Regions from separate parts of the Streptomyces sp. NPDC020875 genome, predicted to be linked through region 3. Evidence: riboswitches for the same ligand, from Rfam matches in the RefSeq annotation. Region 3 holds a riboswitch; each other region holds the start of a gene.

Region 1 (9,660 bases), on a different contig from region 3:
GTACGCGGAGGAGGTCGACTGGTACATCGCCCCCAATCCGCGGGTGCCCTGGATCAAGCCGCGCTCGACCCGGGCCGATATCGCCGACCACTACCGGGAGCTGGCGGCGGGCCGGGAGATCGACCCGGAGCGGACCCGCTTCGACGCGGTCGTGGTCACCGGCGAGGACGCGGTCCTCGTGGGCTTCGTCGCCGGTACGGTCCGCCGCACCGGCAAGGCGTTCCAGTCCCCGTTCGCGCTCCACTTCACCGTGCGGGACGGCCTGATCGTCCGCTTCCGCGTCATCGAGGACAGCCTCGCGATCGCGGCGGCCTGCACGGAGTAGCCGCCCCGGCCCCGGAGGCGTGACCGGAGGCGCCGGGGCACGGCGGGGGCCGGAAGTCACCGGGGCGGAAGGCACCCGGGCGGGCCCGCGCCACCGGCCACCGGCGGCCCCGGCCGGGAGCCCGGCGAACCGCCCCGGCCGGCCCCGCGAGGGCCCCCGCTACGGCTCCGTCCCCAGGACGACCACCTCGTCCGGGGCGAACTCCACCCCCACCCGGGCCCCCTGTCCGGGCGCGTCCCGGAGGCCGGTCTCGGCCTCCAGTACGGGGCCGGAATCGGGACGCAGCCGCAGGGCGACATGGGTGCCGCGGAACGTCCGGGACTCCACGAGATACCCGGGCCCCTCGCCCGCGCCGGGCGCGGTGAGCCGTACGCCCGACGGTCTGATCATCACGTCGTACGTACCGTCCGGCACCGGACCGGCCACCGGGACCCGGCCCCAGTCGGTGTCGGCGGCGCCGTCGCGGACCACGGCGCCCTCGGTGACGTTGTCGAAGCCGAGGAAACGGGCGACGAACGCGTCCGCCGGCCGCCGCCAGACGTCGAGCGGGGCGCCGCTCTGCGCGATCCGCCCGTCCCGCATGATGACCACCCGGTCGGCGAGGGCGAAGGCTTCGCCCTGGTCGTGGGTGACGGCGAGTACGGTCGTACCGAGCCGCCCGAACAGGGCCCGCAGTTCGACGACGAGCCGCTCCCGCAGCCCCCGGTCGAGCTGGCCGAGGGGTTCGTCGAGCATCAGCAGCCGGGGTTCGGGGGCGAGCGCGCGGGCGAGCGCGACCCGCTGCTGCTCGCCTCCGGAGAGCGATGACACCGCGCGTGCCTCGGCTCCCGGCAGCCCCACCAGTTCCAGCAGTTCGGTGACGCGCCGCCGTCGCGCGGCCCGGTCCGCGGACCGGCCCCGGTCCCGCATCCTCAGTCCGAAGGCGACGTTCCCGGCGACGTCCCGCTGGGGGAAGAGCTGGTGGTCCTGGAACATCAGCCCGACGCCGCGCCGGTGGACGGGGACGCCGGACTGGTCGCCGCCGCCGAGCCGGACCCGGCCCCCGTCGGTGTGCCGGAGTCCGGCGACGACCCGCAGCAGGGTGGATTTGCCGCTGCCGCTGGGGCCCAGCACACAGACGATCTCGTGGTCGGCGACGGTGAGGTCGACCGCGTCGAGGGCGGCCCGGGCCCCGAACCGTACCGTCACATCGTCCAGTTCCAGCATCAGAACTCCCCGGTCGTGGTGGTCGTGGTGCGGATCCGGATCCGTTCGAGCAACAGCAGCGCGACCGCGCACACCACCATCAGGATCGTGCTCAGTGCCATGGCCTGGCCGTAGTTCAGCTCGCCGGGCCGCCCCAGCAGCCGGGCCACGGCGACGGGCAGGGTGGGCTGGTCGGGGCGGGCGATGAAGACGGTGGCGCCGAATTCGCCGAGGGAGACCGCGAAGGCGAATCCGGCGGCGATCAGCAGGGCGCGGCGGACCAGCGGCAGATCGATCTCCCGCCAGACCCTGGCCGGTGAGGCGCCGAGTACGGCCGCGGCCTCCCGCAGCCGGTCGTCCACGGCCCGCAGGACGGGCAGCATGGTGCGGACCACGAACGGCACGCCGACCAGGGCCTGGGCGAGCGGTACCAGGATCCAGGACGCCCGCAGGTCCAGCGGCGGTTCGTCGAGGGTGATCAGGAAGCCGAAGCCGACGGTGACGGCGGAGACGCCGAGGGGCAGCATCAGCAGCGCGTCGAAGCCCCGGAGCAGCCGGCCGGTCCAGCCGCCGCCCCGGCGGGCGAGGGCTGCCGCGGCGAGCCCGCCGACGACGACGGCGATCGCGGTGGCCGCCAGGGCGTACCGCAGGGAGTTCCCCACGGCGTGCAGGGGTGGTACGAGGAAGGCGCCGCCGCTGCCGTCGAGGGTGCCGAGGGCCCGGTAGTAGTCGAGGCCGTAGCCGCGGGGGGTGTCGAGGGAGCGTTCGACGAGGACGCCCAGCGGCAGCAGCACCAGCAGGGCGACGCTGGTGAGGACGGCGCCCAGCAGGGCCCATTGGCGGGGGCCGCGGGGCCGGTGCGCGGTCTGTCCGGGGTCGACCAGGGCGAGGGCGCTCTCCCGCCGCCGTATGGTTCGGGCGTGTACGGCGAGTACGGCGCCGACGGCCGCGAACTGCACCAGGGTGAGTACGGCGGCGGTCCGCAGATCGAGGAGTTGCGCGGTCTGCCGGTAGACCTCGACCTCCAGGGTGGCGAAGCCGGGCCCGCCGAGGATCTGGACGATGCCGAAGGAGGTGAAGGTGAAGAGGAAGACCATCAGGGCGGCGGCGGCCACGGAGGGCGCGAGGGCGGGCAGGGTGACGGTCCGCCAGGCGGTGAACCGGCCGGCGCCGAGCACCCGGGCGGCCTCCTCCTGGCGGGGGTCGAGCTGGGCCCAGAGCCCGCCGACGGTCCGCACCACGACGGCGTAGTTGAAGAAGACATGGGCGACGAGGATCGCCCAGACCGTGGTGTCGAGGCGGACGCCCCACAGCTCGTCGAGGAGTCCGCCGCGGCCGACGAGGGCCAGGAAGGCGGTGCCGACGACGACGGTGGGGAGGACGAACGGGACGGTCACCACGGCCCGCAGCAGCCGTTTGCCGGGGAACTCGTACCGGGCCATGACATACGCGCCGGGCAGGGCGACCACCAGCGTCAGCAGGGTCGACACCACGGCCTGCCAGGTGGTGAACCACAGCACGCCCGCGATGTCGTCCCGGCCGAGTACCTCGGTGATCCGGTCGAACCGCCAGGCGCCGCCGTCCCGCAGACCGCGGCCGGTGATGGCCGCGACGGGGTAGGCGAAGAAGACGGCGAAGAACGCGGCGGGCAGCAGCATCAGCGCCAGCCGCGCCGCGTTCCCGGTCCGGGACGGGCCGCCCCGCCCGGACCGGGAACGGGACGGGCCACCCGTCACTTCACGACGGTCGAGGACCACGTCTGAACCCACTGCTCACGGTTCTCGGAGATGGTGTCGGGTGCCAGGGTCAGCGGGTCGCTGATCCGGACCCCGTGCTCGGTGAAGATCGCGGGCAGCTTCGCGTCCTTCACGACCGGGTTGACGAACATCTTCAGCGGCAGGTCCTCCTGGAACTCGGTGGAGATCAGGAAGTCCAGCAGGGCCTTGCCGCCCGCCTCGTTCTTCGCGCCCTTGAGGAGTCCGGCGAACTCGATCTGCCGGAAGCAGGTGCCGGTGGCGACGCCGGTCGGCGCCTCCTTCGGCTTCGGTTCGGCGAACAGCACCTCGACGGGCGGGCTTGAGGCGTAGGAGACGACCAGCGGCCGGTCGCCGCCTTCCTTCTTGCCCCCGGCGGAGCCGGAGAACTCCAGGTTGTACGCCTCTTCCCAGCCGTCGACGATCTTGACGCCGTTGGCCTTCAGCTTCTTCCAGTACTCCTGCCAGCCGTCCTCGCCGTAGCGGGCGACCGTACCGAGGACGAAGCCGAGTCCCGGTGAGGAGGTGGCGGCGTTCTCGGCGACCAGCAGGTTCTTGTACTCGGGCTTGATCAGATCGTCGAGGGTGCGGGGCGGAGCCAGCTTCCGGTCCGCGAAGTACTTCTTGTCGTAGTTGACGCAGATGTCGCCGGTGTCGACCGGGGTGACCCGGTGCTCGCCCCGGTCGAGCTGGACGTCGGCCGGGACCCGGTCGAGGCCCTTCGCCTGGTACGAGGTGAAGATGCCGTTGTCGAGGGCGCGGGAGAGCAGGGTGTTGTCGACACCGAAGAAGACATCGCCCTGCGGGCGGCCCTTGGTGAGGATCTCCTTGTTGAGCGCGACCCCGGCGTCACCGCTCTTGAGGACCTTGACGGTGTAGCCGGTGCGCTTGGTGAACTCCTTCAGTACGGCATCGGAGGCGGCGAAGGAGTCATGGCTGACGAGGGTCACCGTCTTCGACCCCGTACCGCCGCCGGAGTCCTTGCCGCCGTCGTCGCCGGAGCCGCAGGCGGCCAGCACGGACACCCCGAGCGCGGTGGCCAGCGCGACGGCCGTGGTCTTTCTGATACTGCTCACGAAACGAATTCCTCCTGGTGACAGCCAGGAAGAGACGCGGCCCTGCCCGGATTCCGGTGGAATCCGGGCAGGGCGCAACAGCCGGAGTGTGAGACCGAACTTCCTACCCGGAATGACCCGGGCGAGGTTCAGAGGGTCTGCGGCCCCGCGGGTACCGCACTCTCAGCGCTGTGGCGCTCCCCTGTCGGAAATATGCAAATGTTCAGGCCAGCCTACAAGGTGCGAATCCCGCCAGGGCAGGGGGCGGCCCCGCCCGCTGGCGTACCGCCCGTACCGCTACCGCCCGTACGCCTACCGCTCGGACGCGGCGAGCTGACCGCAGGCCCCGTCGATCTCCTGGCCCCGGGTGTCCCGTACGGTCACGGGCACCCCGTGGGCGGCGATGGCCTCGACGAACGCCTTCTCGTCCTCCGGCCGCGACGCGGTCCACTTCGATCCGGGCGTCGGGTTCAGCGGAATCAGGTTCACATGGACCCGCCGCCCCTTGAGCAGCCGTCCCAGCAGGTCACCACGCCACGCCTGGTCGTTGATGTCCCGGATCAGGGCGTACTCGATCGAGACCCGGCGGCCCGACTTCTCCGCGTACTCCCAGGCGGCGTCCAGCACCTCCCGGACCTTCCAGCGGGTGTTGACCGGCACCAGGGTGTCCCGCAGCTCGTCGTCCGGGGCGTGCAGCGAGACCGCGAGCCGGCACTTGAAGCCCTCGTCGGCGAAGCGCAGCATCGCGGGCACCAGCCCGACCGTGGAGACCGTGATGCCCCGCTGCGACAGACCCAGCCCGTCGGGCTCGGGGTCCGTGAGCCGCCGGATGGCGCCCACGACCCGCTTGTAGTTCGCCAGCGGCTCGCCCATCCCCATGAAGACGATGTTCGACAGCCGCGCGGGCCCGCCGGGCACCTCGCCGTCGCGCAGCGCCCGCATCCCGTCCACGATCTGGTGGACGATCTCCGCGGTGGAGAGGTTGCGGTCGAGCCCGGCCTGCCCGGTGGCGCAGAACGGGCAGTTCATCCCGCAGCCCGCCTGGGAGGAGATGCACATCGTGACCCGGTCCGGGTAACGCATCAGCACCGACTCGACCAGGGTGCCGTCGTGCAGCCGCCAGAGGGTCTTACGGGTGGTGTCGTCGTCGCACGAGATGTGCCGCACCACGGACATCAGCTCGGGCAGCAGCTCGGCCGCCAGCTTCTCCCGCGCGGCGGCCGGGATGTCCGTCCACTCGGCGGGGTCGTGCGCGTACCGCGCGAAGTAGTGCTGCGACAGCTGCTTGGCGCGGAACGGCTTCTCACCGACGGCGGCGACGGCTTCCTTCCGCTCGGCGGGCGAGAGGTCGGCGAGATGCCTCGGGGGCTTCTTGGCTCCGCGGGGCGCGATGAATGTGAGTTCTCCGGGCTTGGGCATGGTCCATCCAGTGTCGCAGAGATACGACGAAGGGCCCGCCATCCTGTGGATGACGAGCCCTTCCTCTAAAAACCGCAGGTCAGCGGAGCGGAACAGGGCTCAGCCGGACCCGACGAAGATCACCAGCAGCAGCCACACCACCGGCGCGGTCGGCAGCAGGGAGTCCAGTCGGTCCATGATGCCGCCATGGCCGGGGAGCAGGGTGCCCATGTCCTTGATGCCCAGATCGCGCTTGATCATCGACTCGCCCAGGTCGCCCAGGGTGGCCGTGACCGCGACCGCCAGACCCAGCAGCAGACCCTGCCACCAGCTGCCGCCGTCGACCAGGAACTCCATACAGAGCGCGCCCGCCGCCATCGCGAAACCGATGGCGCCCAGCAGGCCCTCCCGGGTCTTCCCCGGGCTGATCCGCGGGGCCAGCTTCCGCTTGCCGAACCGCCAGCCGACCGCGTAGGCGCCGGTATCGCTGACGACGGTCAGCAGCAGGAACGTCAGGACCCGCTGCGCCCCGTCGTCGGCGGTGAGCATCATCGCCACGAACGTCGCCAGGAACGGTACGTAGAAGGCCGCGAAGACCCCCGCCGTGACGTCCTTCAGATACCCCTCGGGGGGCTCCGTCATCCGCCACACCAGTACCGCGAGCGCCGTCAGCGCCATGGCGACCCAGGCGCCCTCGGCACCGCGGACGTACCCGGCGACGACCATCGCGGCACCGCCGACCGCCAGCGGCACCAGCGGCGCCTTGATCTGCTTGCGCTCCTGGAGGCGGGAGGTCAGCTCCCACAGTCCGACGACGACGGCGACCGTTATCACGCCGACGAAGACGGCCTTGACGACGAAGAGCGAGGCGACGATCACCACCCCGAGCCCGACGCCCACCCCTATGGCCGCCCGCAGATCGCGCCCGGCGCGCTTCTTCTCGCGCCGGCCGTCGGTCCGCCCGGCGGGCCCGCGACCGCGGCCCGGCTCACCGCCGTCGTCGCCGGAGCCGGGCCCGGCGGGTGGCGGCGGCGGGCCCGGCGGCCCGGCGGGAGCGGAGCCGGCCGGGACCTCGTCACGGAAGAGCGGACCGCCCCGCCGCCCGGGTCCCGAGTCGGCGCTGTTCCGGTGGTCCTGCTGATCCCGCTGGTCCCACTCGTCCCGCCGGTCGCGATCGTCGGGACCGTCGGCGTTGTTACCTGCGTCGGGGAAGTCCGGCACCTTGGGCATGGGCCGAGTCTGCTGTGCCTCGTGCCCGCCGTACGCGGGACCCGCCGATAGCGGGCCCCGGTCCTGCGGACGCCACTCCCCGACATAGTCGGCCCGCTGCGGGGCCCCCCAGGAAGCGTCGTTCATCAGACTTCGAGCAGCTCGGCTTCCTTGTGCTTCAGCAGCTCGTCCACCTGCGCCACGTACTTGGCGGTGGTGTCGTCGAGCTCCTTCTCCGCACGGCGGCCCTCGTCCTCGCCGACCTCGCCGTCCTTGACGAACTTGTCGATGGTCTCCTTGGCCTTGCGGCGCACGGCGCGGATCGAGATCTTGGCGTCCTCGGCCTTGCCCTTGGCGACCTTGATGTACTCGCGGCGGCGCTCCTCGGTCAGCTCCGGGAACACCACTCGGATGATGTTGCCGTCGTTGCTCGGGTTGACGCCGAGGTCGGAGTCGCGGATGGCCTGCTCGATATTGCGCAGCGCCGTCTTGTCGAAGGGCGTGACCACGGCCATCCGGGGCTCGGGCACCGAGAACGAGGCGAGCTGGTTGATCGGGGTCAGCGCGCCGTAGTAGTCGGCGACGATCTTATTGAACATCGCCGGGTGCGCACGCCCGGTGCGGATCGCGGCGAAGTCGTCCTTGGCGACCAGGACGGCCTTCTCCATCTTCTCCTCGGCCTCGAGGAGGGTCTCTTCGATCACCACTTGCTCCTGCGTGTCTTGAGTAGGCCCGGCTGACAACTGCCCGGTCGGGCGGAACCTGTCGCGTCTTCCCTGCACGGTCTCCGACCGGCAGGGCTTTGTCTATCCCCGGATATCCCCGGGCTTCCGTTGCCGGACGCCCCGGACATCCCCCGGTTCAGGACCGGGTGCCCTTGTCGCTGACGAGCGTGCCGATCTTCTCACCCCGTACCGCGCGGGCGATATTGCCCTCGGCCAGCAACTCGAAGACGAGGATCGGCAGGGCGTTGTCACGGCAGAGGGTGATCGCCGTGGCGTCCGCGACCTTCAGATCGCGGGTGATGACCTCGCCGTACTCCAGCGCGTCGTACTTGACCGCGTCGGGGTTGGTCCGCGGGTCGGCGTCGTAGACCCCGTCGACCCCGTTCTTGCCCATCAGCAGGGCCTCGGCGTCGATCTCCAGGGCGCGCTGCGCGGCGGTGGTGTCGGTGGAGAAGTACGGCATGCCCATTCCGGCGCCGAAGATGACGACCCGGCCCTTCTCCAGATGCCGTACGGCCCGAAGCGGGATGTACGGCTCGGCGACCTGGCCCATGGTGATGGCGGTCTGGACCCGGGAGTCGATGCCCTCCTTCTCCAGGAAGTCCTGGAGCGCGAGGCAGTTCATGACGGTGCCGAGCATGCCCATGTAGTCGGAACGGGCCCGGTCCATGCCGCGGACCTGGAGCTCGGCGCCGCGGAAGAAGTTGCCGCCGCCGATCACGATGGCGATCTGGGCGCCGTCGCGGACCACGGCCGCGATCTCACGGGCGATGGCGTGCACCACGTCGGGGTCCACACCGAGACCCCCGCCGCCGGAGAACGCCTCTCCGGAGAGCTTCAGCATGAAGCGTCCGGCACCGGCCTTGGTCACGTCGTGCTTCCCGTCGTGGTCGTGGTCGCTGTTGTCGCCGGCTGCCTGGGTGGCGTCCGCGCCCTTGTTCATGGAGATCTCCTCGTGCACATACGAGAAGGCCATCGCCGCTGGGTACTGGTGTCCCTGTCGGCAATGGCCTCCTCGTCAGATCTGCGGTCGTCCGGCGCTCCGGGCGCGACGGCGGCGCCCGGGGCCCACGCGTGTGATGACTGCGGGGGAAACCCTAGCGGGCCGACGGATCGATCGCGTACTCGGCGTACCCGTTCCGTCCGGGTGGACGGTCCGGGTACGCGGGTACTGGCGTTCCTGCGTCCGGTCAGGCGCCGACACGGATCCGGGCGAAGCGCTTGAGCTCCACACCGGCCTCGTCGAGAACCTTCTTGACGTTCTTCTTGTTGTCCTTGGCGAACGGCTGCTCGAGGAGGGTGACCTCCTTGAAGAAGCCGTTGACCCGACCCTCGACGATCTTGGGCAGGGCGGCCTCGGGCTTGCCCTCCTCGCGGGAGGTGGCCTCGGCGACCCGGCGCTCGTTCTCGACGATCTCGGCCGGGACCTCTTCGCGCGACAGGTAGGTCGGCGAGAAGGCGGCGATGTGCTGGGCGACGTCCTTGGCGACGTCCGCGTTCTCGGCGGACAGCTCGACGAGCACACCGACCTGCGGCGGAAGGTCGGGCATGGTGCGGTGCATGTAGACACCGACGTACGCGCCGGAGAACTGGGCGAAGCGGTCGAGGACGATCTTCTCGCCGAGGTTGGCGTTGGCCTCGTCGACGTACGCCTGGACGGTCTTGCCGGCCTCGATCTCGGAGGCGAGCAGCGCGTCGAGGTCCGCCGGGGAGGTGGCGGCGACGTGGGCGGCGAGCGCGTTCGCGACGGCGAGGAACTTCTCGCCCTTGGCGACGAAGTCGGTCTCGCACTTCAGCTCGAGCAGCACACCGGAGGTCTTGTCCTCGGAGATGAGGGAGACCACGGCGCCGTTCGAGGCGGTACGGGACTCGCGCTTGGCGACGCCCTTCTGGCCCTTGACGCGCAGCAGCTCGACGGCCTTGTCGACGTTGCCGTCGGCCTCGTCCAGAGCCTTCTTGCAGTCCATCATGCCGGCACCGGTCAGCTCACGGAGCTTCTTGACGTCGGC
Region 2 (9,660 bases), on a different contig from region 3:
GGGCGGCCCAGCGGGGCGAGGCGACCAGGACGTGCTCCTCGTCGCAGAGGGGAGTCGCGGTGAAGAGGCCGCCGCGCGGCCGGGCCGTGGTGATGGCCAGATCGTGGTGTCCTGCGCCCAGTCCGTCCAGGGATTCCTCGGCCTTGCCGAACGCGGCCCGCAGCGCCAGCCCCTGGGAGAGCAGCGGGGTGAGGGCGGGCAGGGCCCGCAGGGAGATGAACTCGGGCGGCCCCACCAGGTGCAGGGTCCGTACGCCCGCCTCCTCGTCGAGACCGGTCTCGGCGATCTCCACCAGGGCGTCCAGATGCGGGGCGGCCCGGTGGGCGAGTTCGTCGCCGACGCTGGTCGGGGTGACGCCCCGGGCCTGCCGGAGGAAGAGGGGCTTGCCCAGTTGCCGTTCCAGGGTCCGTATCTGACCGGTCACCGCGGGCTGGGAGAGCCCCAGCAGGGCCGCGGCCCTGGTGAAGGAGCCGGCCCGGTGCACCGTGACGAACGTCCGCAGCAGGGCCAGGTCCATGCGAGCGCCTCTCCGACCGATCGGTGTCCGCGGATCGGACAACTATAAATAAGTCGATAGGTTGCTGTCGCTACTGTGATTGGACACTGACGCAGAGTCAACTAGCCTTGTGGGCGCGGTTCTCGGGGGAAGAACCGGGACGGCCCGAGCCACGAGGGGGGAGGCTCGGGCCGTCGGATCGGACCGGAACCGGTCCGCTGTCGGCCGGATGCCGGGCACGCCGCGGGCCCGGCCGGTCCGTGGCCGGTTCATGGCCGGGCCGTACGGGAGGGAGATGGCCCGAGCCCCAGCCCGAGCCCGTGGGGCCGTACGCCGTCGGCTCAGTCGTGTGCCGCCGCCTCGTCGAGGGACCGCAGGACGTCCGCCACCAAGTCCTCGGTGTCCTCGACGCCCGCCGAGAGCCGGATGAAGCCCGCCGGGACCGCGTCCCCGCCCCAGCGCCCGCGCCGTTCCGCCGACGACCGGACGCCGCCGAAGCTGGTCGCGTCGTCCACCAGCCGGAGCGCGTCGAGGAAGCGCTCGGCGTACTCCCGGTCGGGCAGCACGAACGAGACCACCCCGCCGAACCGCCGCATCTGCCGACTCGCCAGCGGGTACGCCGGATCCGTCGGCAGTCCGGGATAGCGCAGGCCCGTCACATCGGTCCGTTCGGCGAGCACCCGGGCCAGGGCCAGCGCGTTGGCGCACTGCCGGTCGATCCGCAGCTGGAGCGTGGCCAGCGACCGATGGGCCAGCCAGCTCTCCATCGGCCCCGGAATCGCGCCGACGATCTTCCGCCAGCGCCGAACGTCCGCCGTGAGGGCGCTGTCCCGGCAGGTCACATGGCCCAGCAGCAGATCGCCGTGGCCGGTCATGCCCTTGGTGTCACTGGCCACCGAGTAGTCGGCCCCCAGGGCCAGCGGCCGTTGGGCGAGCGGGGTCGACAGGGTGTTGTCGACGGCGACCAGGGCGCCCCGGGCGTGGGCGATCCTCACCAGCCGCCGGATGTCGCAGACGTCGAGCCCGGGGTTGGAGGGGCATTCGATCCAGAGCAGCTTCGCCCCCTCCAGTACGGAGAGCTGGGCGTCGCCCGCCGTCGGCGCGGTGCGCACCTCGATGCCGTACGCCTCCAGCTGGTCGCGGACCAGCGGCAGCGCCTGATAGCCGTCACTGGGCAGGACCACCGCGTCACCGGCGCGCAGCCGGGAGAACAGTACGGCCGAGACCGCCGCCATGCCCGAGGCGAAGACCGTGGTGTCGACGTCCTCGCCGGGCGCCTCCAGCTCGCCGATGGCCCGTTCCAGCAGGGTCCAGGAGGGGTTGGAGTCCCGTCCGTAGGTGTACGGCCCCGTGGGCTCGCCCGGCAGATGGAAATGGGCGGCGAAAGCCGGTCCCGGCAGGGTCGGTTCGTACTTCACCGGCTCGGGCAGCCCCGCTCGTACCGCCCTCGTGCCGTCTCCGATGTCCGCGTTCACGGCTCCGGCCCTCCTCACGTCCACCGGCCCCGACCGGGCCCCTTGACTGGGAAAATCTTCCTGTGTCTGATCGTGACAGACATGATCGGAACAGCTGTGATCGGGACAGGCGTGACCGGGACAGGCGTGATCGGGACGACGGGCAGGGGCGGCACACGATGAAGGCATTCCGGCTGGACGAACTGGAGGCGGAGCGCGCCGCCAACGACGGCGCGTACCTCCAGTTCCTGCGGGAGCGGAATATGTCGGTCGGTCTGTACGCCCTCGACGCCGGGGCGCTCGATCCCCAGCAGCCGCACAACCAGGACGAGGTGTACTTCGTGGTCAGCGGCCGGGCCGCGATCACCGTCGGCACCGAGACGACCCCGGTGGGCCGGGGCAGTGTCGTCTACGTACCGGCGGGGGTGCCGCACAAGTTCCACCACATCACCGAGGATCTGCGGGTCATGGTGGTCTTCTCGCCCCCCGAGGGCTGACCCCGCCCCGGCTCCCGGGTGGAGCCCCCGGCCAGGGGCCTCCACCCTGAAGCCGAGACCGGGGCCGGGAGGCCCTAGGGGGGCGGTCAGGGGAGATCGAGGGCCCGAAGGCCCCCGCCGCGCGGCCCGCCCGCTTAGCATCGGGGGCGGGAAGCCGGGTAGCCGTCCCGGAGCGCGCGGCGAATCCCCAGAAAACGCAGCAGACGCAGCAGACGCAGAGTGCGCCGAGGGAGAGACGAGGTAGTACCGATGGCCATAGGGAAGATCGCCAACAGGCTGCCGTGGTGGGTGAAGTGGATCGTCGCACCGGTACTGGTGCTGCTGGTCTTCGGCGGGTTGATCGCCAATGTCGTCGGGGTCCTGATCGGTCTGCTGTTCAAGGTGCTGGCACTGGTCGCCCTCGTCTGCGCGCTGGCGTTCGTGGTTCGAAAGTTCAAGGGGTCGTCGAACTCCCGCAGTGACTGGTAACGGTCTGTGATCGAGTAGGGCCGGGGCGTTAACCCGGCCGGGGGAACCCGGGGTCCCACCCGGTCACAGACGGTTGAATGGCCATTACAGTGGCAGTCCGCCGCTGGATAAGCGGATTCACCACCCCTAGTGCGCCCTTTCGCACGCTTATGAGCGCCCCCCTTGGGGCCGCTCGGCGCCACCGTCGGAACTCGTCCGGATCCCGCCCGGGAGACGGCCCGGAGCCGCCGGGGAGACGTCGGGGGCATCGGGGCACGTCGGGGTGCGGCTTCCGGGCCGGGGAGGCCGGACGGGGCCGGGGGATCCGGGACGCCGCGGCGGGTGATCGCACGGGGACGGCCCCGCGGAACGGGTGCCGCCCCGCCACCTTGCCTGGGGGTGATCCGTGGCCACGACGAACGACGGCGGTACCGGTACGCCCACCGGCTCCCCCACCCTGATCGGCTCGGCGCGACGGGCCGTCGCCCGGCTCGCGCCCGTCACGGCGACCGCGGCGGCGCTGCCGGTGCCGATGTCGGCATACCCTCCGCTCCGCCAGAAGGAACGATTACCTCCGGCGATCGAGCCGTTCCGGTTCCGGTCGAGGGCGGGCGGAGCGCCCGGTGTCCTCGATATCTCCATCAGCAGCTGAAGAACTCACTCCTTGTGACCGTTCGGTGACATAGCGCGCGATTACGAGGAGTGGATCAGGGGAATCCTTCCTGTTCCGTATCGCCGGGCTTCACCAAGAAGGCCGCCAACAGGCCCTATCCGGGCTTCCGTCACTGCGGGGTACACGATGCACGAGTCGGTCCAGGCCGAGGTACTGATGAGCTTCCTCGTCTCCGAGGAGCTGTCGTTCCGGATTCCGGTGGAGCTTCGGTACGTACCCGCGGATCCCTATGCCGTGCGAATGACCTTCCATCTGCCCGGAGACGCGCCGGTGAGCTGGGCCTTCGGCCGGGATCTGCTGCTCGACGGGATCGTCGGGGCGAGCGGTGACGGTGATGTGCACATCGCCCCGGTCGGCCCCGGTGAGCTGGCCGATATCGCGATCCGGCTCAGGGTCGGCGACGAGGAGGCGCTGTTCCAGGTGAGTGCCGCGCCCATCGTGGCCTTCCTCGACCGTACGGACCGGATCGTTCCGCTCGGCCAGGAACAGGCGCACGGCGACTTCGCCGCCGAACTGGACCAGGTGCTGCTCAGCATCCTCGCCGAGGAGAACGCGGGCTAGCGAAGGGCCGGGGGCGGCCGGGCGGCGAGGGCGAGGCGGAAGGGGTACGGCCCCGGAGGCCCGCCGGAGCCGGGACCACCGGGCCCGCCGGAGCCGGACCACCGGGGCCGTGACGAACAGCCGTAGCCGGGGACCCGACGGGGCCGGGGGCGCGTAACGGAGCCGTACGCCCCCCGGCCCGGCCGGGCTACTTCTTGCGGCGGCGGCCCTTCGCGCGGCTGCCCCGGCCGCCGACGAGACCGCCACCGACCGCCCCACCGGCCCCGGTCGTCCCACCGGCCGCCGCACCAGCCGTCCCGGCAGCGTTCGCCGTCCCGGCCGTACCCGGATCCGGCCGGTCCGCCGAGACCACCAGCGCCGCCAGCGCCGTCGTCACCGGTACCGACGCCACCAGACCGATCGAGCCGACGAGCGTACGGACGATCTCCTCTGCCACCAGCTCGCTGTTGGCGACCGCACCCATCCCGCTCTGCGCGATGCTGAAGAGCAGCAGCAGCGGCAGCGCCGCACCCGCGTAGGCCAGGACGAGCGTATTGACCACCGAGGCGATGTGGTCCCGGCCGATCCGGATCGCGGCCCGGTACAGCGCCCTCGGCCCCATCCCCGGATCGGCCTGGCGCAGCTCCCACACCGCCGACGTCTGGGTCACCGTGACGTCGTCGAGCACCCCGAGGGAGCCGATGATCACCCCGGCCAGCAGCAGTCCGCTCATGTCGATCCCGGGATAGAGCCCGTGGATCAGTCCGGTGTTGTCGTCGGTATTGCCCGAGAGCGTGGCCCAGCCGATGAAGATCGAGCCCAGTAGCCCGATCAGCAGCAGCGAGATCAGCGTGCCCAGGACGGCGACCGAGGTTCTGGCGGTGATGCCATGACAGGTGTAGAGCGCGATCAGCATGATGGCGCTCGCCCCGACCACCGCCACGACCAGCGGGTTCGAGCCGTCCAGAATCGCCGGGAGGATAAAGAAGTTCAGTACGGCGAAGGAGATGACCAGCGCCACCAGCGCCATCACCCCACGCATCCGCCCCACCAGCACCACCGCCAGGGCGAAGATCCCGGCCAGGACGGCGAGCGGCAGCCGGCGGTTCACATCGATCACCGAGTACTGGAGGTCCCGGGGCGCGTCGGGGGCGTACGCCACCACGACACCGAGCCCCGGCTTCAGCTTCCGCGGCGCCTCCGGCTGGACGATCTCCCCGAAGGAACGCCCCTTGTGCGGACCGCTGGTGATCTCGATCGTCGCCTTCTTGCACTTGCTGTTCCCGGCCGCGGCGCCCGTACCGCCGTTCTGGGCCGGGGCCATGCCGTCGCCGGTCACCGGTACCTGGGCGGCGTTGACCGACTTGCAGTCGATCGGCTCCAGCCGGGTCACGGTCGCCGACTCGGTCTGCCGGTCGAAGCCGACCCCGGTCCGCTCGTGCCCGGGGGCCGAGCCGGGCCAGAGGACCGCCAGGCCCACGACGACGGCGGCGGCGAAGGGGATCAGTACGGCGGCGATCACTCGGCGCAGATGCCGCGAAACGGGCGCGGCGGGACCGTGCGAGTGGGAGTGCCCGTGCGAATGGCCATGCGAATGCCCGGGGGAGTGCCCGTGCGGAGGGCCGTGGGAGGGCCCGGTTCCGCCGTGGTCATGGCCGGGACCGTGACCGTCGTGGCCGGGACCGCCGGGACCGTGACCACCGTGGCCATGATCCTGCCCGTGCCCCTGTCCCTGCCTCCGTTCCCACTCCCGCTCCGGCTCGGCCGGTTGTCCGAACGGCTGCGCGACCGGCTGTCCCGGGTGCGCGGCGGCCGGTCGGGGCACCGGGGGCGGCGGCGCCGAATGGCCCGGGGCATGGGGCGGCGCGGGGCCGTGGCCGGGAACGTACCCCTGGTCACCGCCGTCCGCGGAGCCGTACGCGTACCGGGAATCGGGGCCCTGTCCGGGGCCGGGCGCTGATGACGTCACCGACCGATCATCGCAAGAACGGCCGGGGGCCCCTGTTCAGCACGCCAGAATTGGCGCTAGCGTTGGTGTCACCTTTGCACACGCGGGAGCTCGGAGCACCGGGCTGAGAGGGCGCTGACCTCCGTCGACGCGTCATCGGGTGGTACACGAACCAGGTGTACGACCGGGATGTCGTCCATGGGATCCGCTGCGTCGACCGCCGAACCTGTTACCGGGTAATGCCGGCGTAGGGAGTAGGTCTTCATGACCGTTCAGGATGCACGCACGCCTGCCGTCGAACCCGCCGTCGACGGCGACCGCACGCCGGGCTGGCACAAGGGGTACGTCACGGGCTCGCGCCCGGACCTCCGGGTGCCGGTCCGTCAGGTGCACCTCACCAACGGCCGGGACGTGACGCTGTACGACACCTCGGGCCCGTACACCGACCCCACCGTCGAGACCGATGTCCGCCGCGGTCTGCCGCCGCTGCGGGAGAACTGGATCGTCGCCCGCGGCGACACCGAGGAGTACCAGGGCCGTCCCGTCCGCCCCGAGGACGACGGGATCAAGCACACGTCCCCGCGCGGTGGACTGCGCAATCTCGACGCCGTCTTCCCCGGCCGGCCGCGCCAGCCGCGCCGGGGCCGTGACGGCCGGGCGGTCTCCCAGCTCGCCTATGCCCGCCGGGGCGAGATCACCCCCGAGATGGAGTTCGTGGCGCTCCGGGAGAACGTCGCCCCCGAGGTCGTCCGGGAGGAGATCGCGGCCGGCCGGGCGGTGCTCCCGGCGAATGTGAACCATCCGGAGATCGAGCCGATGATCATCGGCAAGCGGTTCCTGGTGAAGGTCAACGCCAATATCGGCAACTCCGCGGTCACCTCCTCGATCGAGGAGGAGGTGGAGAAGATGACCTGGGCGACCCGCTGGGGCGCCGACACGGTGATGGACCTCTCCACCGGCCGGAACATCCACACCACCCGCGAGTGGGTGCTCCGCAACTCCCCCGTCCCGATCGGTACGGTGCCGCTCTACCAGGCGCTGGAGAAGGTCGACGGCCGGGCCGAGGAGCTGACCTGGGAGATCTACAAGGACACGGTGATCGAACAGGCCGAGCAGGGCGTCGACTACATGACCGTGCACGCGGGGGTGCTGCTGCCGTACGTCCCCCTCACCGCCCGCCGCAAGACCGGCATCGTCTCGCGCGGCGGTTCGATCATGGCGGCCTGGTGCCTGGCCCACCACAAGGAATCGTTTCTGTACGAGAACTTCGAGGAGCTGTGCGAGATCCTCGCGGCGTACGACGTCACGTACTCCCTCGGCGACGGACTGCGGCCGGGCTCGATCGCAGACGCCAACGACGCGGCGCAGTTCGCCGAACTGCGGACGCTCGGTGAGCTGAACCGGATCGCCAAGCGGATGAACGTCCAGACGATGATCGAGGGCCCCGGGCACGTCCCGATGCACAAGATCAAGGAGAACATCGACCTCCAGCAGGAGATCTGCGAGGAGGCGCCGTTCTACACCCTCGGCCCGCTGACCACCGATGTGGCGCCCGCCTACGACCACATCACCTCGGGCATCGGGGCGGCCATGATCGCCTGGTGGGGCACGGCGATGCTCTGCTACGTCACGCCCAAGGAGCACCTGGGCCTGCCCAACCGGGACGACGTCAAGACCGGGGTGATCACCTACAAGATCGCCGCGCACGCGGCGGACCTCGCGAAGGGGCATCCGGACGCCCAGGTATGGGACGACGCGCTTTCCGACGCGCGGTTCGAGTTCCGCTGGGAGGACCAGTTCAATCTGGCCCTCGACCCGGACACCGCCCGGGAGTTCCACGACGAGACGCTGCCCGCGGAGCCCGCGAAGACGGCCCACTTCTGTTCCATGTGCGGGCCCAAGTTCTGTTCGATGAAGATCAGCCGGTCGATCTCCGAACAGTTCGGCGGGGACGCGGCGGCGGACGGGGCGAGCGAGACGGAGATCGCCGAGGGGATGCTCCAGAAGTCCCGGGAGTTCGCGGCGAGCGGCAGCCGGGTCTATCTGCCGATGGCGGACTGAGCCGGGGCTGCCCCGTACGTCCCCCTGGCCCCGCCGGTCACTCCGGTCGGGGCCGTGGGGGACACCCTCCGGTCACTCCGGCCGGTGTTCGGGACCGCCGAAGTCGGGACTGGTGAACTCGGGGCTGCTGAAGCTCGGCCGCTGCCCGGCCGTGGCTCCGTCACCGGGGCTGGAGAAGTCCGGGCTGTCGTACCCCACCTTGGGGATCCGGCTCACCGGCCGCGCCCGGGCCGCGGCGAGCGGGTCGACGTCCGGTTCCTCCAGCGCCAGCCGGAGGAACGGGAGCAGCCCGCGTTCCAGTACGGCATGCAGCCAGGCGTCCTTGGCACGTGCCACCTCGTCCGGCAGATCCTCGGACAGCTCGACGGCGGCCACCTGCGTCGCGCTGTTGCGGACCGCGGTGATCAGCAGCCCGACCGCCGCCGCCAGGATCGCGGCGGCCGTCACGGCGGCGAAGAACCAGCCCGCCGTGACCAGCGGGGTGGCGAAGGACGGTGCCGGGTCGAGCATCTTCAGCAGATACCCCACCAGCAGGAAGATCAGCGCCGCCGTCCCGGCCAGGACCGGTGCCAGCACGGTGAGTACGGCGCCGAGACCGGCACCGCCCCCGTCGGCCTCGGCGAGGGGATCGGGCGGGGCTTCCCGGGCGGCGTCCGGATCCGCGGGGGAGCGCGCCTCCTCGCGGATCCTCAGGTAGTGCGCGTACTCCGGCGCCGCGGACGCGGTGATCAAGGTAGTGGCCCTGAGCGCCATGGTCCGTAGCTGAGTGGCGTTCAGCCGTTCGCCGACGGCCGTGAGTTCCGGCCGTTCACCGGCGTCGCGCAGTACCTCGTCGAGGAGCCGCTCGTAGTCGGCGCGGTCCTCGCCCAGCAGATGCGGAGCGCTGTTCATGTGCGTCCCCCGATACTCCGCGGGCCGGGCCGTCCGCGCACGGACGGGGACCGGTCGTCGACGGAGGAGAGTCTGCGACGGATAACCCGATGGTAGAGCCGTTACCGCGCGGGGTGACAGGGGATTGCGGCAAAACGCCGGTCAACGAGGGTCGGTAGCGCTCCGGTCGGCCAGCGGAAGCTGGACGACCAGCAGCTTTCCGGCCATGGTGACCCCGCCGTCCATGGCGATCGCCAGCCCGTCCGCGTAGACGTGCGGGCCCTCGACCACCGGACGCTCGCCGCTCTCGCCCTCCTCCGTGCCGACCTCGCCGAGCAGATACGGAATCGGGCTGTGGCCGTGCACCACCCGGGTACCACCGTAGGCGGCGAGCAGTTCGCGGACCGCCGGGGGGCCGCTCGTCTCGTCCCGGAAGGCGAACCGCTTGGTCATCTTGCGGAACAGGTCCCAGCACTCGTCCGCGTCGTTACGGGTGAGGACGTCGTGGATGGTGTCGTTGACGGCCTCGGCGTTGTCGCCGTAGTCGAGATAGGCCGTGGTGTCCGAGTGCAGCAGCAGATGGCCGTCCTCGACCGCGACCGCGTCGAGCCGGGCCATCCACTGGACATGGACGTCCTGGAGCCGGTCCATATCGGACTTCTGGCCGCCGTTGA
Region 3 (9,660 bases):
GCCCTCGGTCGCCGGATGCCGCAACAGCTCCCGGAACGCGTCCTCGCCGATATGACCGGCGCCGATGTTCTCGTGCCGGTCCTTGTGGGAGCCGTGGGCCTCTTTGGAGTCATTGGCGTGGATCAGCCGCAGCCGCCCCCGGCCGACCGTGGCCACCAGCGTGTCCAGGGCCGAGGCCGCCCCGCCCGGAGCGGCCAGGTCGTGTCCGGCCGCGTACACATGACACGTATCGAGACAGACCCCGAGCCGGGGATGGAAGTCCAGCGCCTCGAAGTACGGGCCGAGGTCCTCGATCCGGGAGCAGAGCGACGCGCCCTGGCCCGCCGTGCCCTCCAGCAGCAGCATCGGATCGTCGTCCGCCGTCAACTCGTCGAGCAGCGGCAGCACCAGCTCCCTGACCTGCGCCAGCGCCGTCTCCCGGGAGCGGCCCCCGGTCGCCGAACCGGTGTGCACCACGACTCCCGGCGCCCCGATCTCCCGGCCCCGGCGCAAGGAGTGCCGCATCGACACCACGGAACGGCGCGCGGTCTCCTCGGTGTGCGAGCCGAAATTGATCAGATACGGGGCGTGGATCCACGGCAGGATCCCCTCGGCCGCGCATCGCTCGCGGAAGGCTTCGTCCTGGTCGGGGCGGCCCGCGGGCGTCGCCCAGCCGCGCGGATTGGCGACGAAGACCTGAACGGTCTCGGCGCCGATCTCACGGGCGGTGCCCAGTCCGGTCGTGGCGAGTCCCCCGGCCACGGGTACATGGCCGCCGACGGGGTTGCGCATGGGTGTTCGATCGTCCTTTCGCGGCCCCGGGGGGTGCCGCTCGCTCTCACCGGCCCGCCGGAGCGGGTCAGAGACCCTTCAGGGTGATGGTGACCGTGCCGCCCTCGGGGGCCCGCTCGTCCGCGCCGGGCGACTGACGGGCGACCGTCTCGCCGAGGAACGGGAACGACTTCTCCACCTTGACCCGGAAGCCCGCGGCCTCCAGCTTCCGGCGGGCCTCGCCCTCCGAGTCCCCGCCGACATCGGGGACCACGACCATCCGGGGCCCCTTGGAGACCGTGAGGGTGACCGTGTCGCCACCGGCCAGCCGGGTGCCCTCGGGCGCCGACTGCCGGGCGACCGTACCGGCCTCCTGCGGGGCGTTCACCTGCTCGGGCGCGACGACCACCTCGAAGCCGACGCCCTCCAACTCGGCCGTCGCCTCGGCGACCGGGTCGCCCGTGACATCCGGCACCTCGACGGGCGCGCCCCGGCTGACCACCAGGGCCACCGCCGAGTCCGGGCTGCGTCCGGCGCCCGCGCCCGGCTCCGTACGGATCACCGCGCCCTGCGGGACCTCGGCGCTGAACTCCCGGGTGACCACACCCGGCGCCAGCCCGACCCCCCGCAGTCTCTCCTCGGCCTTCGCCAGCGGCTCGCCCTTCACGGCGGGCACCCGGACGATCTCCGGGCCCCGCGAGACGACGATCGTCACGGAGCCGTTGCCCCGGATCCGCTCATTGGTCGCCGGGTCGGAGCCGATGACCGCACCCCGCTCGACGGTGTCGCTGAACTCCCGCCGGACGCCCTTCACACCCAGCCCCGCGCCCTCGATCCGCTGCTTCGCCTCGGCCTCGGACTTGCCGATGACGGCCGGGACGCGGGTGAACTGGCCCGAGTTGATGTACCAGACGCCCGCACCGATCCCGAGCACCGCGAGCACGGCCACCAGGATCGTGACCACTCCGCGCCGGGGCAGCCCCGACAGCGGCGACCACCTTCGGCGCGGCTCCCCGGGCGGGGGCGTCGGCGGGGCCGTGAACCGGGCCGTGTGCTGGACCCGCTGCTCGTCCGGCAGCCCGCCGGAGACCCGCGGGATGACATCCGTACGCTCCTCGGAACCGGCGCTCCGGCCCCGTCGGCCGGTCCCGCCGCCGTGACGTCCGGTACGTCGGCTCCGGCCGCCGGTGCCCTCGGCGGTCGCGCCCGCCCCACCCGGCTCCTGGGCCTCCCCGGACCCGGGGGCCTCACCGGGCTCACGGGCGGCGGGCGGCACCAGATCGAGCTGCTCGTCACCCAGGGCCGCCCGTACCGTCCTGACCTGCGAGAGCAGGGCCACGGCATCGTACGGACGGACATCGGGACGGCGCGCGGTCGCACTCGCCACCAGCTCGTCCAGCTCCACCGCGAGCCCCGGGACCCGGCCGGACGGCGCGGGCACCGACGCGTTCAGATGCTGGTACAGCACCTGGGCGGGGGTGTCGCCCGCGTACGGCTTCGCGCCGGTCAGCGTCTCGTACAGCATCACACCGCAGGCGTACACATCGGACCGGGTGTCGGCGGTGCCGTCCTCGATCTGCTCGGGGGCCAGATAGGAGACCGTCCCGAGGACGGAGCCGGTCGTGTTCGTCACCGAACCGACCGCCCGGACCAGACCGAAGTCGGCGACCTTCACCCGGCCGTCGTCCCCTATCAGCACATTCTCCGGCTTGACGTCACGGTGGACGAAGCCCGCGCGGTGCGCGGCGCCGAGCGCCGCCAGCACCGGCTCCAGGATGTCCAGGGCCGCGCGCGGCCGGAGCGCGCCCCGATCCCGCAGCACGTCCCGCAGGGTGCATCCGGCCACGTACTCCATGGCCAGATAGACATAGGCGCCCTCCGCGCCCTGGTCGAAGACGCCCACCACATTGGGGTGCGACAGCCGTGCGACGGACTTGGCCTCCCGGATGAACCGCTCCACGAACGTCGCGTCCGTCGCCAGCGCCGGATGCATCACCTTCAGCGCCAGCTCACGGTCGAGCCGGGTGTCCAGCGCGCGGTAGACCGTGGCCATCCCGCCGACGGCGACCCGCTCGTCCACGCGGTATCGGCCGTCGAGCAGCTGCCCGACGAGGGGGTCCTGGAGGGTCGTGTCCACGCAGCGATTCTACGAGCCGGTACCGACAACCCGGCCGCCGCCGGTGCGGGGGCGGCCGGGACCGGGGCAGGATCGGGCCAGTACCGATGCCGAGCTGTGATGCTCCGGCCGCCGGGCCCGCCGTCCGCGACACGGCTCGGGAGGGGCCGGGTCCGTCTCTTGTGGATCTCGCCGGGCTCGCCTGCCCCGGCACGCATGAAACTCCCTAGAACGCCGGGCGCTCCGGGTCGACCGCCGCCGGTCCGGCGCCGCGCGTGCCGCCCGTACCGTGCCCGGCACCGGCCGGGACCCCGGCTCCGGTCGTCCCGTGACCCTCGTGTTCCTCGTCGGGGGCGAAGGAGGCGACGCCCGTCGTCGGGGAGGACGCCCGGGCGAAGTGGCGGCGCGGGATCCGCCCCGCGCGGTACGCCAGCCGCCCCGCGTCGACCCCGTACCGCATGGCCTCCGCCATCAGGACCGGCTCCTGGGCCCGGGTGACGGCGGACGCCAGCATCACCGCAGCGCAGCCCAGCTCCATCGCGAGCGTCGCGTCGGACGCGGTACCGGCGCCCGCGTCGAGGATCACCGGCACCCCGGCGTTCTCCACGATCAGCCGGAAGTTGTGCGGATTGCGGATCCCGAGACCGGAGCCGATGGGGGAGCCCAGCGGCATGATCGCGGCACAGCCCGCGTCCTCCAGCCGGCGGGCCAGCACCGGGTCGTCGCTGGTGTACGGGAGGACGGTGAAACCGTCGTCGACCAGGGTCTCGGCGGCGTCGAGGAGTTCGACCGGGTCCGGCAGCAGGGTCCGCTCGTCGGCCACCACCTCCAGCTTCACCCACTCCGTGCCCAGGGCCTCCCGGGCGAGCCGGGCCGTGAGGACCGCCTCGCCCGCGGTGAAGCAGCCCGCGGTGTTCGGCAGGATCCGGATGCCCAGCCGGTCGAGGACGGAGAGCACCGAGCCGTGGACGGTGGGATCGACCCGGCGCATGGCGACGGTGGTGAGTTCGGTACCGCTGGCGACCAGGGCGCGCTCGAGGACGTCGAGGCTGGGGGCGCCGCCCGTGCCCATGATCAGCCGGGAGCCGAAGGCGGTCCCGGCGATCACGAGGGGGTCGCGCCCGGCGGCGGGTCCTCCGGTGGCGTCCGTCGAGTCGGGGGACGGTCGGCCGGAGCGGGGCGGGGCGAGTTCGGACATGGTCGCTCAGCCCCCCTGGACGGCGGTGAGGATTTCGACCCGGTCACCGTCGCCGAGGAGCGTGCCGGGCCACTGACCACGGGGAACGACCGCCTCGTTGACCGCGGCGGCGACCCCCGAGGGCGCCGGGGCGACGGTGGCGACGAGAGCGTCGAGCGTCGTACCGCTGGCGAGTTCACGCCACTCGCCGTTGACCGAGACGACCGGGGGAACGCTGTTCATACGAGCTGCTCCTGGGAGACGGGGGCGGCGGAACGGAATCGGTCGGGGGTGAAGGGATGGATCTCCTCGGGAAGGACACCGGTGGCGAGCGTCTCGGCGATCGCGTCCCCGGTCACCGGGGTCAGCAGTACGCCGTTGCGGTAGTGGCCGGTGGCCAGCAGCAGTCCGGGCAGCGCGCTCGGACCCAGCAGCGGGGCGTTGTCGGGAGAGCCGGGGCGCAGCCCGGCCCTGGCCTCCGTCAGCGGCAGTTCGGTGATCCCCGGCACCAGCTCATGGGCGTCGCGGAGCAGTTCGTAGACCCCGCCCGCGGTGACCGTGGTGTCGAAGCCCAGCTCCTCACTGGTCGCGCCGACGACGAGTTCGCCGTCGGCCCGGGGCACCAGATAGACCTGGCTGCCGCGGACCACGGCGCGGACGGTCCTGGAGAGGAACGGGGCGTAGGCGGGGGGCACGGTCAGCCGAAGTACCTGCCCCTTGACCGGGCGTACCGGCGGCAGCGCGTCCGGCGGCAGCCCCCCGAGCCGCCCGCTCAGGCTCCCGGCGGCGAGTACGGTCCGCTCCGCCCGCAGTTCACGCCCGTCGGCGAAGGCCACGCCCACCGCCCGGTCGCCCTCGACCAGCAGCCGGTCCGCCCGGTCCCGCCGCAGCTCCACCCCGGCTCGCTCGCACGCCACCACCAGGGCGGCGGCCAGTCGCCGGGGGTCGACCTGATGGTCCCCGTCGACCCGCAGCCCGCCGCGCACCCCCGGGGCGAGCATCGGCTCCAGCCTGCGGCACTCCCGCCCGGTGAGCCACTGCGACTCCAGCCCGGACCGCAGCTGAAGGGCGTGCAACTCCCGCAGATGGGCCCGGTCGTCGGCGTCGAGCGCGACGGCGAGCGTGCCGCAGGACCGATGGCCGACGGACCGCCCGCTGACCTCCTCCAGCTCCGCGACGAAGGCGGGATAGCGCCGGGCGGACTCCAGATTGAGGGCCAGCAGGGTCTGCTCGCCGTAATGCAGTTCGGTGACCGCCGCGAGCATCCCGGCGGCCACCTCGGCCGCGCCGCCGCCGGGGTCCGGATCGGCGACGGTCACCGCGAGCCCGCGTTGCGCCGCCCGCCAGGCGACCGCGAGCCCGATGATCCCGCCCCCGACGACCAGCACATCGGTCCCGCCGCTCGTGGCCGAAGACGGTTCGGAGGTATGCGACATGGGCGTCCAGCCCCTCCCTTCGCCGGCATGACCCGGATCAGGTTCGTACGGTCGGAGGCCGGCCAGCCTCCCTCTCAGCCCGGTGCGTCCGGGCTCCCGCGAGTGCTTTACGGTGGCCACCCTAACCCCCGTCTCCGACGCCCGGTAAGGCGGACGGACGGGCCGCGCCCCGAGAGCAAGGAGCCCTCAGCATGGCGAGATCGCTGGACGGACTGGTGCTGTCCCCGGTCACCGACCAGGCCCCCGGCCAGGTCGGCACGGCCACCCGGTTCACCTACCACGAGGAGGACGGCCGGATCTGGGCGGAGTACACCGGCGGCGACGTCGTCCGCGGCCATCTGGTGGGCACCAGGGACGGCGACCGCCTCGACTTCCGCTACGTCCAGCTCAAGACGGACGGCGCCACCGCATCGGGCCACTGCGTCTCCCGGGTGATCGACCTCCCCGACGGCCGGGTCCGCCTGGAGGAGACCTGGACCTGGGAATCCCAGCGGGGCGCGGGCACGAGCACGGTGGAGGAACTCCCCCACTAGTCCCGTCCCATCAGGCGCGCGCCTCCGACCCGGCTCCGCCCTTGAACAGGGGCTCGCCTCATCGCAAGGGCGGCGAGAGGGTCAACCAGGGGGCGCTGGGGATCCCCCCGTTGCCGAAGGCATAGGGGGCGGAACCGGGCGAGCGACCACAGGCGGCCGGCGGCCGCCCAGCATGCCCGATCGCCCACGGCGAGGGGCTCAAGGGCGCGGGGAACCGAGGGGAACCGCGCGAGCGCCCCACCGCGCGCGGCCCGGTGTCGAGAGGAAGGGGCACCCGCCGCCGGGGGCAGTCCCGGGCGGGTGCTTATCGTGGAGCCGTGAGCCATCAGACATCCCCCAGAACTCCCCGCGTGGTCGTCGTCGGCGCCGGGATCGCCGGAGTGCAGACCGCCGTCGCCCTGCGGGAGCTGGGGCACACCGGGCCCGTGACGGTCATCGGGGCCGAGCCCCATCAGCCGTACGACCGGCCGCCGCTCTCGAAGGCGGTGCTGCTCGGCACCGCCGAGGGCTCCGCCTTCGACGTGGACTTCGAGGCGCTCGGCGTCGAACTGCGCCTCGGTACCGCCGTGACCGGTGTCCGGCCCGCCGTGCGCGAACTGGACACGGAGGCGGGCCCGGTCCCGTACGACTTCCTCGTCGTGGCGACCGGCGCCGAACCCCTCACGCTGCCCGGTACGGAGGCGGTCCCGGGGGTGCATCTGCTGCGGACCCTGGACGACGCGGCCCGGCTGCGCCCGGTGCTGGAGCGGCGGCACGACATCGTCGTGGTGGGCGCCGGATGGATCGGGGCGGAGTTCGCCACGGCGGCCCGGTCCGCGGGCTGCGCGGTCACGGTCGTCGAGGCCGCGGAGCGACCGCTCGCGGGCGCGCTCCCCGCCGAGGTCACGGCCCCGATGGGCAAGTGGTACGCCGAGGCCGGGGTGGAGCTGGTCACCGGCGTCCGGGTGGCGGCCGTCGAGCCCGGGACGGTCGTTCTGGCGGACGGCCGCCGGATCGCGGCCGGGGCCGTCGTCGTCGGGGTCGGCGCCCGGCCCGCCACGGCCTGGCTGGCCGGTTCCGGTATCGAGACCGGCCCGGACGGTTCGGTCACCGCCGACGAGGGGCTGCGGACCGGAGTGCCCGGTGTGTACGCGGTCGGCGACTGCGCCTCCTTCCCGTCGGACCGGTACGGCCGCCGGATGCTCGTCCACCACTGGGACAACGCCCTCCAGGGGCCGCGTACCGTCGCCGCCAATATCCTCGCCGACCAGGAGGCGGCCGACCGGGCCGCCACCACCGCGGCCGACGCGCCCCCGGAGCCCGCCGTGGCTCCGGCGGTCTACGACCCGGTGCCGTACTTCTGGTCCGAGCAGTTCGGCCGGTTCGTGCAGTACGCGGGCGACCACGCCGACGCCGACACCCTGCTGTGGCGCGGCGACCCGGCCGACGCCGCCACCTGGTCGGTTCTGTGGCTGCGGGACGGCGTCCTGCGCGCCGTACTGGCCGTCGACAGGCCCCGGGATCTCTCCCAGGGCCGCCGGATCATGCAGTCCGGCGGACGGCTCGATCCGGTGGCGGCAGCCGATCCCGAGATCTCTCTCAAGACGGCGGCCCGCTGACCGGCTGATCCCTCCGGGCCCGCGCCGACCTGGTGTTCCAGGGGCGGCGTGGGCCGGATGGCCGCCGCCGGACGGGACTCCCGCTACCCACTGTCGGTCCCAGATGGCACGCTTGTCCTGTGACCGAGATTGACGCAAAGATCGATGCCCTCGTCCCCGCCTGGCTCACCCTGCCCGATATCGCGGAGCAGCTGAACGTCGAGGTGACGCGGGTCAGGCAGCTGGTCAAGGAGGGCCAGCTGATCGCGGTGCGCCGCGGGGAGAACCGGGTGCTCCAGGTCCCGGCCGCCTTCATCAGCGGGGACAAGGTCGTCAAGGGCCTCTCCGGGACCCTGACCCTGCTCAAGGACGACGGCTTCTCCGACGAAGAGATGCTGGAGTGGCTCTTCACCCCGGACCCCTCCCTGCCGGGTACGCCCGCGCAGGCCCTCGGGGAGAACCGAGGTACGGAGGTGAAGCGCCGGGCCCAGGCTCTCGCCGTCTGATCAGACGATCCGGGTACGTGTTCCGGGGCGCCCCGGAACACGCGCCCGTGCCCGTGACTCTTCCCGTGCCGCGCGGCCTGCGGGCCCGACGCCGGGTGCGAAGGACGGGCCGTCCGTCGCGGGGCCGCACCCCGACCGACAGGGGTGCCGCCCCGCGACGGCCTCGCGCGCCCCGCCTCGTACGCCCGCCGCACGTTCCGGGCCGGCTTCCGGGCTCGTCTGCCGGTGCGCCTTTGACGTGTGTCCGAGCGCGCCGCGCGGAAACCGCGTCCCACCGGCGCGCCCGCACCGTGTCCCGCCGACACCGGGCCCGCCCGCCCCGGCCGCCCGCCGATCCATCACCCCTGGGGGGACCCCGATGTCCATGACCTCCGACCGCCGCGCCCGGCTCGCCGACGCCCGGCTCTACCTCTGTACCGACGCCCGCACCCGCCAGGGCGATCTCCCCGAATTCCTCGACGCGGTGCTCTCCTCCGGCGTCGACATCGTCCAGCTCCGGGACAAGGGCATGGAGGCCGCCGAGGAACTGCGGCATCTGGAGGTCTTCGCGGACGCCTGCCGCCGCCACGGCGCGCTGCTCGCCGTGAACGACCGGGCCGATGTGGCGCATGCCGCCGGTGCCGCCGTCCTCCATCTCGGGCAGGGCGATCTGCCCGTACCGGCCGCCCGTGCCGTCCTCGGCGGCGGTAGCGGCGGCGACGGTGGCGGGGTGCTGATCGGCCGTTCCACCCACAGCCGGGCCGAGGCCGAGGCCGCCGCCGTCCAGCCCGGAGTCGACTACTTCTGTACGGGACCGTGCTGGCCCACCCCGACCAAGCCGGGCCGGTACGCCCCCGGGCTCGACCTGGTGCGGACGACGGCCGCCCTCGGGACCGACCGGCCCTGGTTCGCCATCGGCGGCATCGACGAGGAGAACCTGGACGAGGTGCTCGACGCGGGCGCCCGCCGGATCGTCGTGGTCCGGGCGATCACCGAGTCCGACGACCCGGGCGCCGCGGCGGCTCGTCTCAGCCGACGGATACGCACCCGCTCCCAGCAGCCATGATGTAAAACAGGGGTGTCCGAGGGGCGGACTCGGGTTGGGCGACCCCCGCACCCCGGCTAGCCTGCGACTATGGCCCTAGGAACAGCATCGACCCGGACGGACCGCGCGCTCACCGTGCGCGATGTGCTCGCGACCGGCCGGACCTCCTACTCCTTCGAGTTCTGGGCTCCCAAAACGGAGAAGGGTGAGCGGAACCTCTGGAACGCGCTGCGGCGCGTCGAGGCCGTGGCGCCGAGCTTCGTCTCGGTCACCTACGGCGCGGGCGGTTCGACCCGCGCGGGCACGGTCCGGGCCACGGAGCAGATCGCCTCGGACAGCACCCTGACCCCCGTGGCGCATCTCACCGCGGTCAACCACTCCATCGCCGAACTGCGGAACATGATCGGCCAGTACGCGGACGCCGGTATCCGCAATATCCTCGCCGTCCGGGGCGACCCGCCGGGTGACCCGATGGGGGAGTGGGTGCCGCACCCCCAGGGGGTCACCTACGCCGCCGAACTGGTCCGGCTCATCAAGGAGT

Evidence for each region. A riboswitch is a leader RNA that binds a small molecule or an ion and turns the genes downstream of it on or off. The one in region 3 is predicted to bind thiamine pyrophosphate.
Region 1: linked by a shared signal. The riboswitch ahead of AB0G74_RS06765 (thiamine ABC transporter substrate-binding protein) and the one ahead of thiO (glycine oxidase ThiO) in region 3 are both predicted to bind thiamine pyrophosphate.
Region 2: linked by a shared signal. The riboswitch ahead of thiC (phosphomethylpyrimidine synthase ThiC) and the one ahead of thiO (glycine oxidase ThiO) in region 3 are both predicted to bind thiamine pyrophosphate.

Annotation. Positions count from the first base shown of each region.
Region 1 covers NZ_JBFADP010000008.1:61,087-70,746, reverse strand. Annotated here, with positions in the region: gene AB0G74_RS06780 (nuclear transport factor 2 family protein) at 1-325, shown strand, start outside; gene AB0G74_RS06775 (ABC transporter ATP-binding protein) at 485-1,531, opposite strand; gene AB0G74_RS06770 (iron ABC transporter permease) at 1,531-3,168, opposite strand; gene AB0G74_RS06765 (thiamine ABC transporter substrate-binding protein) at 3,243-4,340, opposite strand; TPP riboswitch at 4,423-4,533, opposite strand; gene rlmN (23S rRNA (adenine(2503)-C(2))-methyltransferase RlmN) at 4,632-5,738, opposite strand; gene AB0G74_RS06755 (phosphatidate cytidylyltransferase) at 5,838-7,073, opposite strand; gene frr (ribosome recycling factor) at 7,073-7,630, opposite strand; gene pyrH (UMP kinase) at 7,788-8,594, opposite strand; gene tsf (translation elongation factor Ts) at 8,842-9,660, opposite strand, start outside.
Region 2 covers NZ_JBFADP010000003.1:96,032-105,691, forward strand. Annotated here, with positions in the region: gene AB0G74_RS02760 (LysR family transcriptional regulator) at 1-517, opposite strand, end outside; gene AB0G74_RS02765 (cystathionine gamma-lyase) at 838-1,971, opposite strand; gene AB0G74_RS02770 (cupin domain-containing protein) at 2,130-2,447, shown strand; gene AB0G74_RS02775 (DUF5326 family protein) at 2,697-2,915, shown strand; gene AB0G74_RS02780 (hypothetical protein) at 3,301-3,546, shown strand; gene AB0G74_RS02785 (SsgA family sporulation/cell division regulator) at 3,694-4,128, shown strand; partial or broken gene AB0G74_RS02790 (YibE/F family protein) at 4,316-5,695, opposite strand; gene AB0G74_RS02795 (hypothetical protein) at 5,720-6,067, shown strand; TPP riboswitch at 6,149-6,326, shown strand; gene thiC (phosphomethylpyrimidine synthase ThiC) at 6,320-8,116, shown strand; gene AB0G74_RS02805 (hypothetical protein) at 8,189-9,007, opposite strand; gene AB0G74_RS02810 (metallophosphoesterase) at 9,149-9,660, opposite strand, start outside.
Region 3 covers NZ_JBFADP010000017.1:74,094-83,753, forward strand. Annotated here, with positions in the region: gene AB0G74_RS12320 (deoxyribonuclease IV) at 1-771, opposite strand, end outside; gene pknB (Stk1 family PASTA domain-containing Ser/Thr kinase) at 839-2,887, opposite strand; partial or broken gene AB0G74_RS12330 (thiazole synthase) at 3,228-4,064, opposite strand; gene thiS (sulfur carrier protein ThiS) at 4,071-4,286, opposite strand; gene thiO (glycine oxidase ThiO) at 4,283-5,479, opposite strand; TPP riboswitch at 5,477-5,589, opposite strand; gene AB0G74_RS12345 (hypothetical protein) at 5,671-6,012, shown strand; gene AB0G74_RS12350 (FAD-dependent oxidoreductase) at 6,330-7,610, shown strand; gene AB0G74_RS12355 (Rv2175c family DNA-binding protein) at 7,730-8,095, shown strand; gene thiE (thiamine phosphate synthase) at 8,460-9,140, shown strand; gene metF (methylenetetrahydrofolate reductase [NAD(P)H]) at 9,210-9,660, shown strand, end outside.